One region of the Nocardia sp. NPDC052566 genome, then DNA from elsewhere that is predicted to be linked to it. Evidence: riboswitches for the same ligand, from Rfam matches in the RefSeq annotation. Region 1 holds a riboswitch; each other region holds the start of a gene.
What was found. A riboswitch is a leader RNA that binds a small molecule or an ion and turns the genes downstream of it on or off. The one in region 1 is predicted to bind cobalamin.

Region 1 (4,941 bases):
TTTCGCCTCCACCTCCTCGAAGCGGTCACCGAGCCCGAGCGCGATCGCCTGCTGGCGCAGGTTCGACAACTGGCCGCCGGGAATCTCGTGGGTGTACACCCGGCCGGTCGGTGCGGGCAGACCGGATTCGAAGGGCGCGTACACCTTTCGCAGCGCCTCCCAGTACGGCTCCAGGTCGCAGACGTGCTCCAGGCTGATGCCGGTGTCGTATTCGCTGTTGGCCGCCGCCGCGACGATCGCGGAAAGTGCGGGCTGACTTGTGGTTCCGGCCATCGCGGCGCTGGCGCCGTCGACGGCGTCCGCCCCCGCCTGCCAGGCGGCCAGATAGGTGGCCAGCTGACCGCCCGGGGTGTCGTGGGTGTGCACGTGCACCGGCAGGTCGAAGTTGCTGCGCAGCGCGGTGACCAGCTTCGCGGCGGCCGGCGCGCGCAGCAGGCCCGCCATGTCCTTGATGGCGAGCACGTGCGCGCCCGCGTCGACGATCTGTTCCGCCAGCTTGAGGTAGTAGTCGAGGGTGTAGAGCGTCTCGTTCGGGTCGGCCAGGTCACCGGTGTAGCTCATCGCGACTTCCGCTATGGCCGTGCCGGTTTCGCGCACCGCGTCGATCGCCGGGCGCATCTGGTCGACGTTGTTGAGCGCGTCGAAGATGCGGAAGATATCGATACCGGTGCTGGTCGCCTCGGCGACGAAGGACCGCGTCACCTGTTCCGGGTAGGGCGTATAGCCGACGGTGTTGCGGCCGCGCAGCAGCATCTGCAGACAGATGTTCGGCACCGCCTCGCGCAGCGCCGCAAGCCGCTCCCACGGGTCCTCGTGCAGGAAGCGAAGCGCCACATCGTAAGTCGCGCCGCCCCAGGCCTCGATGGACAGCAGCTCGGGGGTCATCCTGGCGACATGCCCCGCGACGTCGAGCAGGCCGTTGGTGCGTACACGGGTGGCGAGCAGCGACTGGTGCGCGTCGCGGAAGGTGGTGTCGGTGACGCCGACCGCCTTCTGCTCGCGCAGCGCCGCCGCGAAACCCTCAGGGCCCAAACGCAACAGGCGCTGCCGCGATCCCGACGGCGGCGGCACCGTCAGGTCGATGGCGGGCAGTTTGTCGTGCGGGTAGAGCGTGGTCGGCCGCTCGCCGTGCGGCTTGTTCACGGTGATGTCGGCCAGGTAGTTGAGGATCTTGGTGCCGCGGTCGGCCGAGCCGCGCAGGGTCAGCAGCTGCGGGCGCTCGTCGATGAACGAGGTGGTGACCCGGCCCGCCTTGAAGTCGGGATCGTCGAGCACCGCGAGCAGGAACGGGATGTTGGTGGCGACACCGCGGATGCGGAACTCGGCGAGCGCGCGCCTGGCCCGCGCCGCCGCGGTGGCGAAGTCGCGGCCGCGGCAGGTCAGCTTCACCAGCATCGAGTCGAAGTAGGCGCCGATCTCCGCGCCGAGGTTGGCGCCGCCGTCGAGCCGGATGCCCGCGCCGCCCGGCGTGCGGTAGGCGGTGATGCGGCCGGTGTCGGGGCGGAAACCGTTGGCCGGATCCTCGGTGGTGATGCGGCACTGCAGCGCGGCGCCGCGAATGGTGACCGTCTCCTGGCTCAGGCCGAGCTGTTCGAGGGTCTCCCCCGCCGCGATGCGCAGCTGCGACTGCACCAGGTCGACATCGGTGATCTCCTCGGTCACCGTGTGCTCGACCTGGATGCGCGGGTTCATCTCGATGAAGACGTGGTTGCCGCGCTCGTCGAGCAGGAACTCGACCGTGCCAGCGCAGCTGTAGCCGATCTGCCGGGCGAAGGCCACGGCGTCGGCGCAAATGCGGTCGCGCAGTTCGGGATCCAGGTTCGGCGCGGGCGCGAGCTCGAGCACCTTCTGATGGCGGCGCTGCAGCGAACAGTCACGCTCGAACAGGTGCATGACATTGCCGTGCTGATCGGCCAGGATCTGCACCTCGATGTGGCGCGGGTTCACCACCGCCTGCTCGAGGAACACCGTCGGGTCACCGAACGCCGATTCCGCCTCGCGCGAGGCGGCCTCGATCGATTCGCGCAGCTGCTCGGGCTCGGCGACCCGGCGCATACCGCGACCGCCGCCGCCGGCGACCGCCTTCACGAAGATCGGGTAGTTCAGTTCCCGCGACGCCGCGAGCAGTTCGTCCACATCCGCCGACGGCGCGCTCGACCGCAGCACCGGCAGCCCGGCCGCCTTGGCCGCCGCGATGGCGCGCGCCTTGTTACCGGCCAGCTCGAGCACCTCGGCGGACGGGCCGATGAAGGTGATGCCCTCGCGGGCGCAGGCGGCCGCCAGGTCGGGGTTCTCGGACAGGAAGCCATAGCCCGGGTAGATGGCGTCGGCGCCCGCCGACTTCGCCGCCGCGACGATCGCCTCGATCGACAGATACGCCCGGACCGGGTGGCCCTGCTCGCCGATCTGATACGACTCGGCGGCCTTCAACCGGTGGACCGAATTGCGGTCCTCGTAGGGAAAGACCGCGACGGTCCCGATGCCGAGCTCATAGGCCGCGCGAAACGCGCGAATGGCGATCTCGCCGCGGTTGGCGACCAAGACTTTCGAGAACATTTGCCTAAGGTACCGCCCGCCGAAGGCCTCACGAACACGGAAGCCCCCTTCGCAGGAATCTTCACAACAAAGCTTGGCAGCGTTGCGAAGTTGTGTTTACCGGCGCGTCATCACCGGCGGCCGTTCGCGCCCCGCGGCCCGCGGCCCTATGCTGGACGACGCAGCTGGTTCACCGGTGCCGACGAGATGGAGCCCCTACGTCGCGTGATCGGAGTCGAACCCGCACACCCGCGAGGGTGCGCGAGTGAGAGGGAACCCGGTGGGAATCCGGGACTGTCCCGCAGCGGTATGCAGGAACGACAGCCGTCAACCATGCACTGGGCGTGAGCCTGGGAAGCGACGGCCAGTAGGACAAGCCCCGGCCTTGCCGGGGTCGGCCGACCGGCCGGTGCCCGCGAGTCCGAAGACCTGCCAGCCGTGCCGGAGACGACCGTTTCCGGCGGCCACCGCCTCGTGGATTGGGCGCGCGGACCCCAGTGTTGTTCGCCGGACTCGTCCCGGTGCCGGGCTCTTTTCGGCGTCTCGCTGGTCTCCGCTTCAGCTCATAGGGCGATGGTCTACGTCCTCAGCACTGGAGCTACAAACGTGACTGTTACGCAATCCCCGTTCACCGCAACGGTTCTGGGCCTCCCACGAGTCGGTCCGCGGCGCGAACTCAAGCGCGCCACCGAGTCCTATTGGGCAGGCCGCATCGACGCCGCGCAACTGCACGCCGTCGCCCGCGACCTGCGCCAGACCCAACTGGCCGAATTGCTTTCCGCCGGGCTCGATTCGGTGCCGGTCGGCACCTTCTCCTACTACGACCAGATGCTCGACACCGCCGTACTGCTCGGCGCGCTGCCCGAGCGGGTCGCCGGGATCGCCGATCCGCTCGACCGGTACTTCGCCGCGGCGCGCGGTACCGACACCGTCGAACCGCTGGAGATGACCAAGTGGTTCGACACCAACTATCACTACCTGGTGCCCGAAATCGGTCCGGACACCGTCTTTTCGCTGCATCCGGAGAAACTGCTGGAGGAACTGCGCGAAGCGCTCGCCGTCGGTGCGCCCGCACGGCCGGTGGTGATCGGCCCGATCACCTTCCTGAAGCTGGCCAAGGGCACCGCGGCGCTGGACCGCCTCGGCGAGCTGGTGCCGCTCTACCTCGACCTGCTCGCGCAGCTGGCACGCACCGGCGCGAGCTGGGTGCAGATCGATGAGCCGGTGCTGGTCACCGACCTCACCGAGGCCGAAATCGAGCTGGTGCAAAGCACTTACGCCGAACTGTCGGCGGCCACCGAGCGGCCCGCGATCCTGGTGGCCACCTACTTCGGCCAGCCGGGCGCGGCGCTCGGCGCGCTGGCGAGCACCGCCGTCGAGGGCGTCGCGCTCGACTTCACCTCCGGCGCCGACGTTTCGGATGTGGCGGCGGTACCGGCACTGGCGAGCAAGCTGCTGGTGGCGGGCGTGGTCGACGGGCGCAACGTGTGGCGGGCCGACCTCGACCGGGCGCTGGCGACGCTCGGCACACTGCTCGGTGTCGCTGCGTCGGTGGCGGTTTCGACCTCGTGCTCACTGCTGCACGTGCCCTACACCCTCGCCGCGGAAACCCAGCTCGACGAAAAACTGCGCAGCTGGCTGGCATTCGGCGCGGAGAAGGTGAGCGAGGTGCGGCTGCTCGCCACCGGCCTCGGCACCGGGCAGAACGCGATCGCCGACCAATTGGCCATTGTCCGTGCGGCTTTGGCGACCCGCAAGACCGATCCGCGGCTGGACGACGCGCAGGTGCGTGCCAGGCTCACCGCGCTCGGCCCGGACGCGATCCGTCGCGCACCGGCCGAACGGCGCAGGGAACTGCAGGCCGAGCGGTTGCGACTGCCGTCGCTGCCGACCACCACGATCGGCTCCTACCCGCAGACCTCCGCGATCCGGGTCGCCAGGGCGCAGCTGCGCAAGGGCGAGATCGATCAGGCCGAATACGTGCGCCTGATGCGGTCGGAGGTCGCGGATGTCATTGCGCTGCAGGAGAAGCTCGGCCTCGACGTGCTCGTGCACGGCGAACCGGAGCGCAACGATATGGTGCAGTACTTCGCCGAACAGCTCGACGGCTTCGCCGCCACCGAGGAGGGCTGGGTGCAGTCCTACGGCACCCGCTGCGTGCGGCCGCCGATCCTGTTCGGCGACGTGGCGCGGCGCACGCCGATGACCATCGACTGGATCACCTACGCGCAGTCGCTGACCGACAAGCCGGTCAAGGGCATGCTCACCGGTCCGGTCACCATCCTGGCCTGGTCGTTCGTGCGCGACGATCAGCCGCTCGGCGAGTCGGCGCGGCAGGTCGCACTCGCCATCCGGGACGAGACGGTGGATCTGCAGGCGGCGGGCATCCGGATCATCCAGGTGGAC
Region 2 (4,941 bases), on a different contig from region 1:
CAGGTGTCCGGTACGTCGGACAGGACGTTGCGCCCGCCCGCCGCGTCCAGGATCGCCTGCGGCGCACCGAAACTGCCGCTGGACATGAGCGAATCGGTGCCGCTGTCGAACAGGAAGATGTTCGGGCGGCGCTCGGCCTGCGGCGCGCCGCGCAGTGCCGCGAGCCTGCGGTCCAGGTCGGCGGTCACCTCGCGGGCGCGTTCGCCGCGGTCGGTGATCGCGCCGAGATTGAGCAGATCGCCGCGCAGCGCCTCCCACGGTTCCACCACGCCGCGCTGCTTCTCGCCGGTGTGCTGGCGGCAGCTCTCGGTGAGCACATAGGCGGCGACGCCGTCCTTGCGCAACGTGTCCGGGGTCAGCTTCTTGGCCTCGTCGTAGCCGTAGTTCCAGCCGGCCACCATCACATCGGGGCGCTGCGCGAGCACGGTCTCGCGCGACGGGTATTCGGTGGCAACGGATTTGAGCGTGTCGACGACCGGACCGTAGTGCTTGCGCAGGGTGTCGGCGTCGCGCTGGACGCTGGAGACCGCCGCCACCGAATCCGCGGCGCCGAGGGCGAGCACCATCGAGATCAGGTTGCCGTCGTTGACGAACAGCCGCTTGGCCGGCGCCGGAAACTTCGCCTCCGCACCGCAATTGGGGATGGTAATGCCGCCCGTGGCCGGTGCCTGCGCGCTGCACGCCGCCAGCGCGGCGGCAAGAACGGCCGTGGCGGCCACTCGGGAAAGATGTCTCATGCGTTCGCCTCTCGCGCGGTGATGAGCAGATGGGATTCGCCGGTATCCGGATGCGGCACGCGGCTCGCGCGCACGCCGAATACGGTGTCGAGCACCTCGGGCCGCAGCGCGGTCTCCGGTGGTTCGAGTGGATGGGCGCCGCCGTTGTGCAGCACCAGGATTCGGTCGCAGTAGCGGTCGGCCAGCGCCAGCTCGTGCAGCGCCATCACGACGGTGCGGCCGAGTGTGCGTGCCAGCGCGAGCAATTCGAGCCGGTGGGTGATGTCGAGGTGGTTCGTCGGCTCGTCGAGCAGTAGCACCGGGGTGTCCTGCACGAGGGCGCGGGCGAGCAGGACGCGCTGGCGTTCGCCGCCGGAGAGCCGGTGCACCGGGCGATCGGCGAAACCTTCGAGATCCACGGACGCCAGTGCCTGTTCGACTATCTGCTGTTCTCGCGGCGACCCCGCGCCCCACGGCGGTAAATAGGGCGTACGGCCCAGTGCGACAACCTCGCCCGCGCGCAGGTCGGCGGGCGGCTGCTCGTCCTGGGCGACCAGCGCCACCACCCGTGCCCGCCGGCGCGGTGAAAGATCGTGCAGCACATGCCCGTCCACCAGCACCCGGCCGTGCGCGGGTTTGCGCACTCCGGCGAGTACATGCAGCAGGGTGGATTTGCCCGCGCCGTTGGGGCCGACGATGCCGATCGTTTCCCCCGCGCCGATGGTGAACGCGGCGTCGTCGACGACGATCCGCTTGCCCGCGGCGCAGCTCAGCGCGACGGCCGAGATCGCAGCGCCGGTACTGTTGCTCATGAACCACCGAACCGGTACTGCCGCCGCCCCAGCAGCATCAGGAAGGCGGGCGCGCCGATCAACCCCGTCAGCACGCCCACCGGAATCTCGGTCGGCCGCACCAGGATCCGCGTTGCCGCGTCGGCGATCACCAGGAACAGCGCACCGCACAGCGCGCACACGGGCAGCAGATTGCGGTGCCGGGGCCCCACGATCATCCGCGCGGCATGCGGCACCACCAGCCCGACGAAGCCGATGCCGCCCGATACCGCGACGAGCACGCCGACCAGCACCGCAAGCAGCCCGAACAGCGCGATCCGCACCTCGCGGACCGGAACGCCCACCGAGGCGGCGGTATCCGCGCCCATGGTGAGCGCGTCGAGCCAGCCGCTGGACAGCAGCAGCGCCACACCGCACACCGCGACCACGCCCAACGGCAGCGCGATCTTCGTCCAGTCCGCGCCCGCGAGGCTGCCGAGCAGCCAGAACAGCACCGATTGGGCGGCGGCCGGATCGGGGCTGCGGAAGACCAGGTAGCTGCTGAACGCGCTGAACGCGCAGCTGAGCACGGTGCCGGTGAGGACGAGCCGCAGCGGAGTCAATCCGCCCTGCGCCATCGCGATCAGGAACACCAGTCCGGCCGCGACGAACGCGCCGAGCAGCGCGCCGCCCGACAGCGCCCAGATGCCCGCGCCGACGAACAGCCCGGAGGTGATGACGGCGGCCGCGCCGACACCGGCGCCGGAGGACACGCCGAGCAGGAAGGGATCGGCGAGCGGATTGCGCACCAGCGTCTGCATCGCCGCACCGGCCAGTGCCAGGCCGGCGCCGACGATCGCGGCGAGCACCGTGCGCGGCACCCGCAGCTGCCAGACGATGGTGTCCAGGCCGAGGTCGGCGGGGATGCGGCCGGTGAACCGGTGCGTGAGCACCTCGACGACGGAGCCGACGGGCAGCGTCTCCGCGCCGAAACCGGTGGCGACGACCATCGCGCAGATCAACAGTGCCCCGAGGACGGGGACGGCGAGCGATGTCCGGACACGGATCATCGGCGCTCCACAGGCAAGTCGCGGCCTTTCGAGTATGTGCGCGGCAGGGGAGGTCTGACTCTCGCCCGAGGGCGATCACAGTGGCGCGACCGTTCCGGATTCACACCGGATTCCCGCACCCGCCGAGGATGACGGGCGAACTCTACCGTCCGGTCGGGTTTGCCGCGTGGCCGGGTGCCCGCGGCGTCCCTACAGTGGAGTGGGTGTCGCCGTTCGAGGAGCGGCACCCGTCCACCGTCGCTGACTGGGATGATGCGCGGCGTCGGGCCCGGCTGCGGGAAACCCGCCTCGGGTACCGGTGGAACACGTTGCGCCGCACCAGGGTGACCCTGCTTCGGGGCGCCGCGCTGCTGCTGGCCCTGCTGATCGTGTTCGCGCAGTACTGGGTCTACGACGTGGTGCCGGAGCGGGATCGGCTCGCGCTCACCACACCGGCCATCGCGCCCGTCGCGGTCCCGTCGGACCCGAAGAACTGGGACACGGTGGTGGTCGACATGGTCGGGCTCGGCAATCTGGACGCCACCGAAACCGCCACCGCGCTGCCCGCGCTGCGCGGGCTCGGCGTGGTGTGGGCGATCCGCTACGACAATCGCGGTATCGACACCAAGGTGATCGCCGACCTGATCGTGCGCGCCACCCAGCTGTCCGGGCTGAAGAACATCGTGCTGGCCGGGCACAGCATGGGCGGGGTGATCGCGCTGGAGGTGGCCAGGCACATCCACAACGACAGCGACCGCAGGCTGGTCGGGGTGATCCTGGACTGCACGCCGGTGGATCTGAACGCGGTACGCCCGGAAAGCCGCAGCCGCGGTGCGGAAATGCTGCGCTGGATGGGCTGGCTGCCCGGCGCGCGCGAGAGCAGGACGCTGCGGCTGGTGGTGGAAACCTCGGCCCGCCATCGGCGCTACTTCGAACAGGCGCCGAACGGTGTGCCCAGCATCAGGATTCGGGAACTGCGCGGTGTGCTCGCGGAGGTGCTGCGCGACAAGATCTTCTCCGCCGACGCGGCGAGCAACGGGTTGATCCAGGCGCAGTTCACCGCGATCGTCGCGGGCGGCGCCGCCAATGACCTACGCGCGCTTGCCCGCCCGGTGGCGGGCAAGCCGCCGCCCGCGATCGTCTTCATCCGGCCGCACGAGCCGCGGCGCGATCCGATCGTCGATGTCGAGTATTCGCACGAGGTGCTGATCGAGCGCTCCGGCGGCGTGGACGGCACGCTGCTTGTGGTGTTCACCCGAAATGCCGGGCACGCCAATCCGGTGCAGCGGCCGCAGGAGTACAACGCGGTGATCGCCGATCAGATCCTGCCGTTCCTGCAGCGCTTCCAGCGCGAGATCAGGGCCGCGGGCAACGCCGCTTCGCCGCGCTGACGGCTTTGGAATCTCGCTGACGGCAACGGTGTTCCCGCCGGATTCGCCCTGTTTGAATCCCTGCATGTTCCGACCAAGCACGTTCTCGACCGGCCTTCGTGGCCGCACCGCCGCCGCACTGCTCGCCGTGGCGTCCGTTGCGACGCTCGGACTGACCGGCTGTGCGAGCGGCGACAAACCGGTCGGGCCGGCTGCCGCCGACACACCGCTGCCCACCGAGGTGCCCGCGGGCACCAAGCTGGTGGTCGCGGATCAGTCCGAGGCGCTGCAGACCATCCTGAAGATCTCCGGCGAACAGGACAAGCTGCCGTTCCAGATCGAATACGCCAACTTCACCGGCGGCCCGGCGATTCTGGAGGCGTTCCGCGCCGGCGCGGCCGATGCCGCCATCGTCGGCGACGTGCCGCCGATCCACGCGCAGGCCGCGGGCCAGCAGGTGCCGATCATCGCGGCATACCAGACCAGTGCGCTCGCCGTGCGGCTCGCGGTGGCGCCGGGCAAGTCGGTGGCGACGCTCGCCGATCTGAAGGGGAAGAAGATCGCCTACGCCGAAGGCACCGCGCAGCAGGCGGTGGTGCTCAGGGCGCTGGCCAGGGCGGGGCTGAAAACCGATGACGTGCAACTGATCCGGTTGCAGCTCGCGGAATTCCTCGACGCGGCGCGCACCGGCCAGGTCGATGTCGCGCCGCTGTCGGAGCCGACGCTGAGCCGGTTCCTGCGCACGCCGGGCAGTTCGGTGGTGTCGGAAGCGGAGGGCGAGGGCCTCTATCCCGGCCTGGCCTACCTGTACGCCCGGCGCGCGGTGGTGGTGGACCCGGCGAAGGCAGGCGCGACGCGCGCGCTGGCCGCCGCGTTCGTGCGCGCGTACCAGTGGTCGAACACCCATCCGCAGGAATACATCCAGAAGTACTACGTGGACAGCCAGAAGCTGACCGTGGAGGAGGGCAAGCGGATCTTCGATGCCCGCGGCACCCTGGCGTTCCCGCATCTCGATCAGCAGCTCGTCGATCGCCAG
Region 3 (4,941 bases), on a different contig from region 1:
GAACCAGCGTGAGGGGACCCGGGCGCGGCGCCGCGATGATCGCGAAGAAGACTGCGACAGCAACCGCGGGCACTGTGCCGCGACAATCGCGAGGGAGCTGCGTCAGCACACGCGAGCGCGGCAGCGAACACGAACGACAGTCGCGCGGGCGGCCGCGGCGGGCAATCCGCGACCATGCGGCGGAGACAATGCGGACGGCACAGCGGCAACCGCGAGCACGACGCAGAGACAACTACGAGGACACCGGAACAGCGATCACGAGCACAGTGCGGCGACAATCGTGAGAGACATGCATCAGCACACGCGAGCGCGAATCGCGCGGGACCCCGCGGCCGGCGACCACGAAGCGGAGACAGTGCGAGGACGGCACAGCGACCGGCGTGCGCGGAACTGACGCGGCAAACGCAAGCACGGCAGGGCGGCAATCGTTAGCACGGCACGGCAGGAGTGGTGAGGACAGTGCGGGACAGGGTCGAGGGCATCGACGCGGATGTGCTGCTGGATTGGTATCGCGAGACCGCGCGCGATCTGCCGTGGCGGCGGGCCGAGGTGACCGCGTGGCAGATCCTGATGAGCGAGATCATGCTGCAGCAGACGCCGGTGGTGCGGGTCGAGCCGATCTGGCGGGAGTGGGTGGCGCGCTGGCCGGTGCCGTCGGCGATGGCGGCGTCCACTCAGGCCGAGGTGTTGCGGGCGTGGGGCAAGCTCGGCTATCCGCGGCGGGCGCTGCGGCTGCACGAATGCGCGCGGGTGCTCGCCGAGGAATACGGCGACGAGGTGCCTGCCGATGTCGATGTCCTGCTCGGCCTGCCGGGTATCGGCGCCTACACCGCCCGCGCCGTCGCGTGTTTCGCGTACGGGCAGCGAGTTCCGGTGGTGGACACCAACGTTCGCCGCGTCGTCGCCCGCGCGGTACACGGCAAGGCGGAGGCGGGCAATCCGGCCGCCAGGGACCTCGCCGAGACGGAAGCCCTACTGCCGCAACGGATCGACCGTGCCGCGACCTTCTCCGCCGCACTGATGGAGCTGGGCGCCGTCATCTGCACCGCCCGCACTCCCGGCTGCGACCGCTGCCCGCTCCCCCGCTGCGCCTGGGTGTCGGCGGGCAAACCGGTCACCGAAATCGTCCGCCGCACACAGAAATACGAGGGCACCGACCGCCAGGCCCGCGGCCGCCTCCTCGACGTCCTGCGCGCCGCCACCGGCCCCGTCGAACGAATCCGCCTCGACATCGCCTGGACCCGCGACCCGGGCCAGCGCGACCGCGCCCTCGACTCCCTCCTCGTCGACGGCCTCATCGAACAAACCCCCGACGGCCTCTTCGCCTTAGCCGGAGAAGGGCAATAGCCGCACAGTGCGCGGCGGCACAATCGGTGCGCGGTATTGCGATCGACGTGCGGGACCACAGTACCTGCGCAGCCAGGGCCGTCCGCGGTCGCGCTCCGAATACATTGCCGCGCACGGAATTCGCGCGCAATCACTGCGCGGGAGCGCAATTGGTGCGCGGGGTCAGGGGGCGAGGATGCGGCGGAGGAAGTGTTCCACTTCGATGCGGTAGCGGGCGGGTTGGTCGTCGTGGACGAGATGGCCTGCGTCGGGGATTACGACGTGGTGGGCGTCCGGGTGGACCTCCGCCATTTCGCGCATTTGGCCGGGCGGGGTGATGGTGTGCTCGCCTTCGATGAGAAGGGCGGGCATGTTCAGGGATTTCCATTGGGACCAGAAATCGCGGGTGCCCCATTCCTCCGAGATATCGCGGAAGGTGGCGACGGAGCCGTGCAGGCGGTAGCCGTCGGGGCCGTGTGCGAACGAGTTGAGGAAGTAGCGGCCCGCGACCGGTCCGAAGTAGGCGAGTACGGCGGCCGAATCCGGGAAGGGCTGCGGCCATGCCTCGATCATCGCGACCCAGTCGGCGGCGGTGCGGCCGGTGAAATCGGGCGCGATGTCCTCGACCACCAGCGCGCGGACCCGCTCCGGATATTCGGCGGCGAACACCCAGCCGTGCAGCGCGCCCATCGAATGCCCGATCAGCACCATCGGTTCGGTGATGACGGAGGTGGCCTCGACCAGATCGGCGACGAACGCCTCGGTGGTCAGTTCGGCGGGTGCGGGCCTGCCGTGGCCCGCCGCGTCGAAGGTGTAGACGTGGCCGTATTCGCGCAGCCAGTCCAGCTGATCGCGCCAGGTGCGGGCACTGCCCATCAATCCGTGCAGCAGCAGGATCGGCACCCCTGCTCCACCTTCGTCATGCAACATCGGATCCGACGATACGGACAAAGCGGCGGCGACCGACAGGCAGGCAGCGCACCGCGGCCGCCCGACCCACCACGCGCGTCCACCTGCGGACCGAGCGCGGCAAGACCGAGCCGCAACATCGGGATCGGCGATACGGACCAAGGCCCTGCCAGCCAACAGGCGGGCAGCGCGGGCCCACGCGGCGGCATCGGGCACGACGGCACGGACCAGCGGCGGCACCCGCAGTGAAGCGGCGCACGTCGAGCGGCGGCCCCCTCGATGTCCGTTAGGCGTACCTCCGCATTCGCTCCGGCCATGCGCAGGCTGAGGACGGCAAAGCCGGTTGCGCCCATTAGGTTGGATCGCATGGCTGTTGTGAAGATCAATGCGATCGAGGTTCCCGAGGGCGCTGGCCCCGAACTGGAGAAGCGGTTCGCGCACCGCGCGCACGCGGTCGAGGGATCGCCCGGGTTCCTCGGGTTCCAGCTGCTGCGTCCGGTGGCCGGGGAGAACCGGTACTTCGTTGTCACGCAGTGGGATTCGGAGGACTCGTTCGCGGCATGGCGGGACGGGCCCGCGCGGGCGGCGCACGGCGGTGAGCAGAAGCCGGTATCCACCGGCGCCTCACTGCTCGAGTTCGAGGTGGTGCTCGACGTGGCGGCCAAACCGGCCTCCTGAGCCGTATTTCGCCGCTACCAGGTGGAACGGAATCTCGCGCGGCACGCGCACACCGTGTCGCGTGTCCGTTCTGCCGTGTTGACGTTCCCCGCCTCCAGGTGTCACAGTTCGAGTGACAACACGCGACGGTGTTGCGGTAATTCCGGTGCGAATCCGGAGCGGTCGCGCCACTGTGTTCCTCGCACCGAGTCCCGGTGCCGGAAGAGCCAGACACCGGCATCGTCGCACCGAACTCGACGGGACGCGTATCCCTAGGAGGACTCGAATGGCCATCGCGCATTCACCGAGCCGGGCAGCCGATTCGCTCTCGACGCTGCTCGTCGCCGTAGGTGTCGTACTTCTCGCACTGCTCACGCTGTACCTGGTCGGCTTCGATCAGGGCGTCATCTCGCGCAGCGGGATGTACCTGCACGAGCTGATGCATGACGGACGGCATCTGCTGGGCGTCCCGTGCCACTGATCGGTTCGCTCAAGACCCTGCTGCTGCGCGGTCTGCTCGCCGGCCTCGTCGCCGGCCTGCTGGCCGCCACGGTGGGCTTCACCATCGGTGAGCCCAAGGTGGAAGCCGCCATCGCCATCGAAGAAGCGGCCAGTGCCAAGGAACAGGCGCAGGAACCGGCCGGGCACACCCACGGTGACGAAGAGGAACCGCTGGTGAGCCGCTCCGGGCAGAAGGCGGGACAGTTCCTCGCGCTCGGCCTGGCCGGGCTCGCGCTCGGCGCGCTGTTCGCCACCGCCGCGCATTTCGCCCGCAGGCACACCGCGCTGTCCGGCCCGAAACTCGCACTGACACTCGGCCTCGGCGGCTGGGCGGCCATCGTCGCCGTACCGTTCTTCAAATATCCGGCGAACCCGCCTGCGGTGGGCGATCCGGACACCATCAATCAGCGCACCCTGCTCTGGGTCGCGGCGGTACTGCTCGGCTTCGCGGCCGTCGGCGCGGGCGTTTTCGTCTTCAAGCTGCTGCGCAACCAACTGGAGACGGTCCGGCTCATCGCGGGTGTCGCCGCGTTCGTGCTGATCGTCGCGGTGGGCTACATCCTGCTGCCCGGCATCGACGAGGTGAAGGACGACTTCCCCGCCTCGCTGCTGTGGCAGTTCCGTGCCGCATCGCTCGCCGAGACCGCCACGCTGTGGGCGGCTTTGGCGCTGGGCTTCGCGGCGCTCACCGAATTCGCTTCGCGCGGTAGCACTCCGGTATCAGAACCGGTCGCTACCGCGGGCTGATCCCGAGCGAGACCGAAGAGGGCAGTGTCGGCGATATGACCGGCACTGCCTTTTTCGTTCCCGCCCGCCGCACCGTCGAAAACCAGCCACCGCTTGCGATTTCGGTCGCCTTCCTCGCCTTCGTCGCCGCACTGCTCGCCGGTGTCGGCGAGGCCATCGTCTATGTCACCAGGGCACTGACGGATGCCGACGCCGACGTCGGCGACCTCGTCCCCGGCCTGTTGATGCGGACCGGCATCTACCTGATCGTCCTGCTCGTCGCCATTCGCATGACGCACGGGGACCGTTGGGCCCGAATCGTTTTGACCATCGGCATCGGCGTGGTCGGCTTGGCTTCACTGATCATCGAGCCCATCGGGGCGCTCCTGTCCGCCGACGACTTCGGCGACCTGTTCGCCGGAATCACCGCCGACTCGGTGCTCATCGGCATCCTGCGTGGTATCCACATCGTCGCGGTACTCATCGCCATCCCGGCCATGTACCGGCCGGACGCCCGCGCCTACTTCGGCTCCCGTTCCGCCGCATGACCACTCGGCTCCCCGCACACCGGATTCCGGTGTGCGAAGAACCGGGCAGCTATGCGGGCCTTCAGCCTTCGAAGGTGGCGTCCAGGCTGATGTCGTCGACACCGGCCAGCGCCTTGCTCACCGGGCAGCCCGCCTTCGCGGCGGCCGCGGCCTCGGCGAACTGGGCGGCATCGATGCCTGCGGCCTTGCCGCGGACGGTCAGCTTGATGGCGCTGATGCGGAAGCCGCCCGCCGGGTCGGGACCGAGGGTCACGTCGGCGGTGACGTCCAGGCT

Region 2: it holds a riboswitch for cobalamin, as region 1 does, so the genes downstream of both, ACIG5A_RS40965 (FecCD family ABC transporter permease) here and metE (5-methyltetrahydropteroyltriglutamate--homocysteine S-methyltransferase) in region 1, are expected to answer to the same signal.
Region 3: it holds a riboswitch for cobalamin, as region 1 does, so the genes downstream of both, ACIG5A_RS15590 (CbtB-domain containing protein) here and metE (5-methyltetrahydropteroyltriglutamate--homocysteine S-methyltransferase) in region 1, are expected to answer to the same signal.

Annotation. Positions count from the first base shown of each region.
Region 1 covers NZ_JBIUAF010000007.1:352,586-357,526, reverse strand. The annotation lists gene ACIG5A_RS36330 (pyruvate carboxylase) at 1-2,556, opposite strand, end outside; cobalamin riboswitch at 2,774-2,987, shown strand; gene metE (5-methyltetrahydropteroyltriglutamate--homocysteine S-methyltransferase) at 3,109-4,941, shown strand, end outside.
Region 2 covers NZ_JBIUAF010000009.1:72,591-77,531, forward strand. The annotation lists gene ACIG5A_RS40955 (ABC transporter substrate-binding protein) at 1-737, opposite strand, end outside; gene ACIG5A_RS40960 (ABC transporter ATP-binding protein) at 734-1,528, opposite strand; gene ACIG5A_RS40965 (FecCD family ABC transporter permease) at 1,525-2,556, opposite strand; cobalamin riboswitch at 2,586-2,716, opposite strand; gene ACIG5A_RS40970 (alpha/beta fold hydrolase) at 2,760-3,926, shown strand; gene ACIG5A_RS40975 (ABC transporter substrate-binding protein) at 3,991-4,941, shown strand, end outside.
Region 3 covers NZ_JBIUAF010000003.1:311,438-316,378, reverse strand. The annotation lists gene ACIG5A_RS15605 (A/G-specific adenine glycosylase) at 460-1,347, shown strand; gene ACIG5A_RS15600 (alpha/beta fold hydrolase) at 1,510-2,256, opposite strand; gene ACIG5A_RS15595 (antibiotic biosynthesis monooxygenase family protein) at 2,602-2,913, shown strand; cobalamin riboswitch at 3,007-3,151, shown strand; gene ACIG5A_RS15590 (CbtB-domain containing protein) at 3,179-3,373, shown strand; gene ACIG5A_RS15585 (CbtA family protein) at 3,364-4,140, shown strand; gene ACIG5A_RS15580 (hypothetical protein) at 4,176-4,667, shown strand; gene ACIG5A_RS15575 (OsmC family peroxiredoxin) at 4,729-4,941, opposite strand, start outside.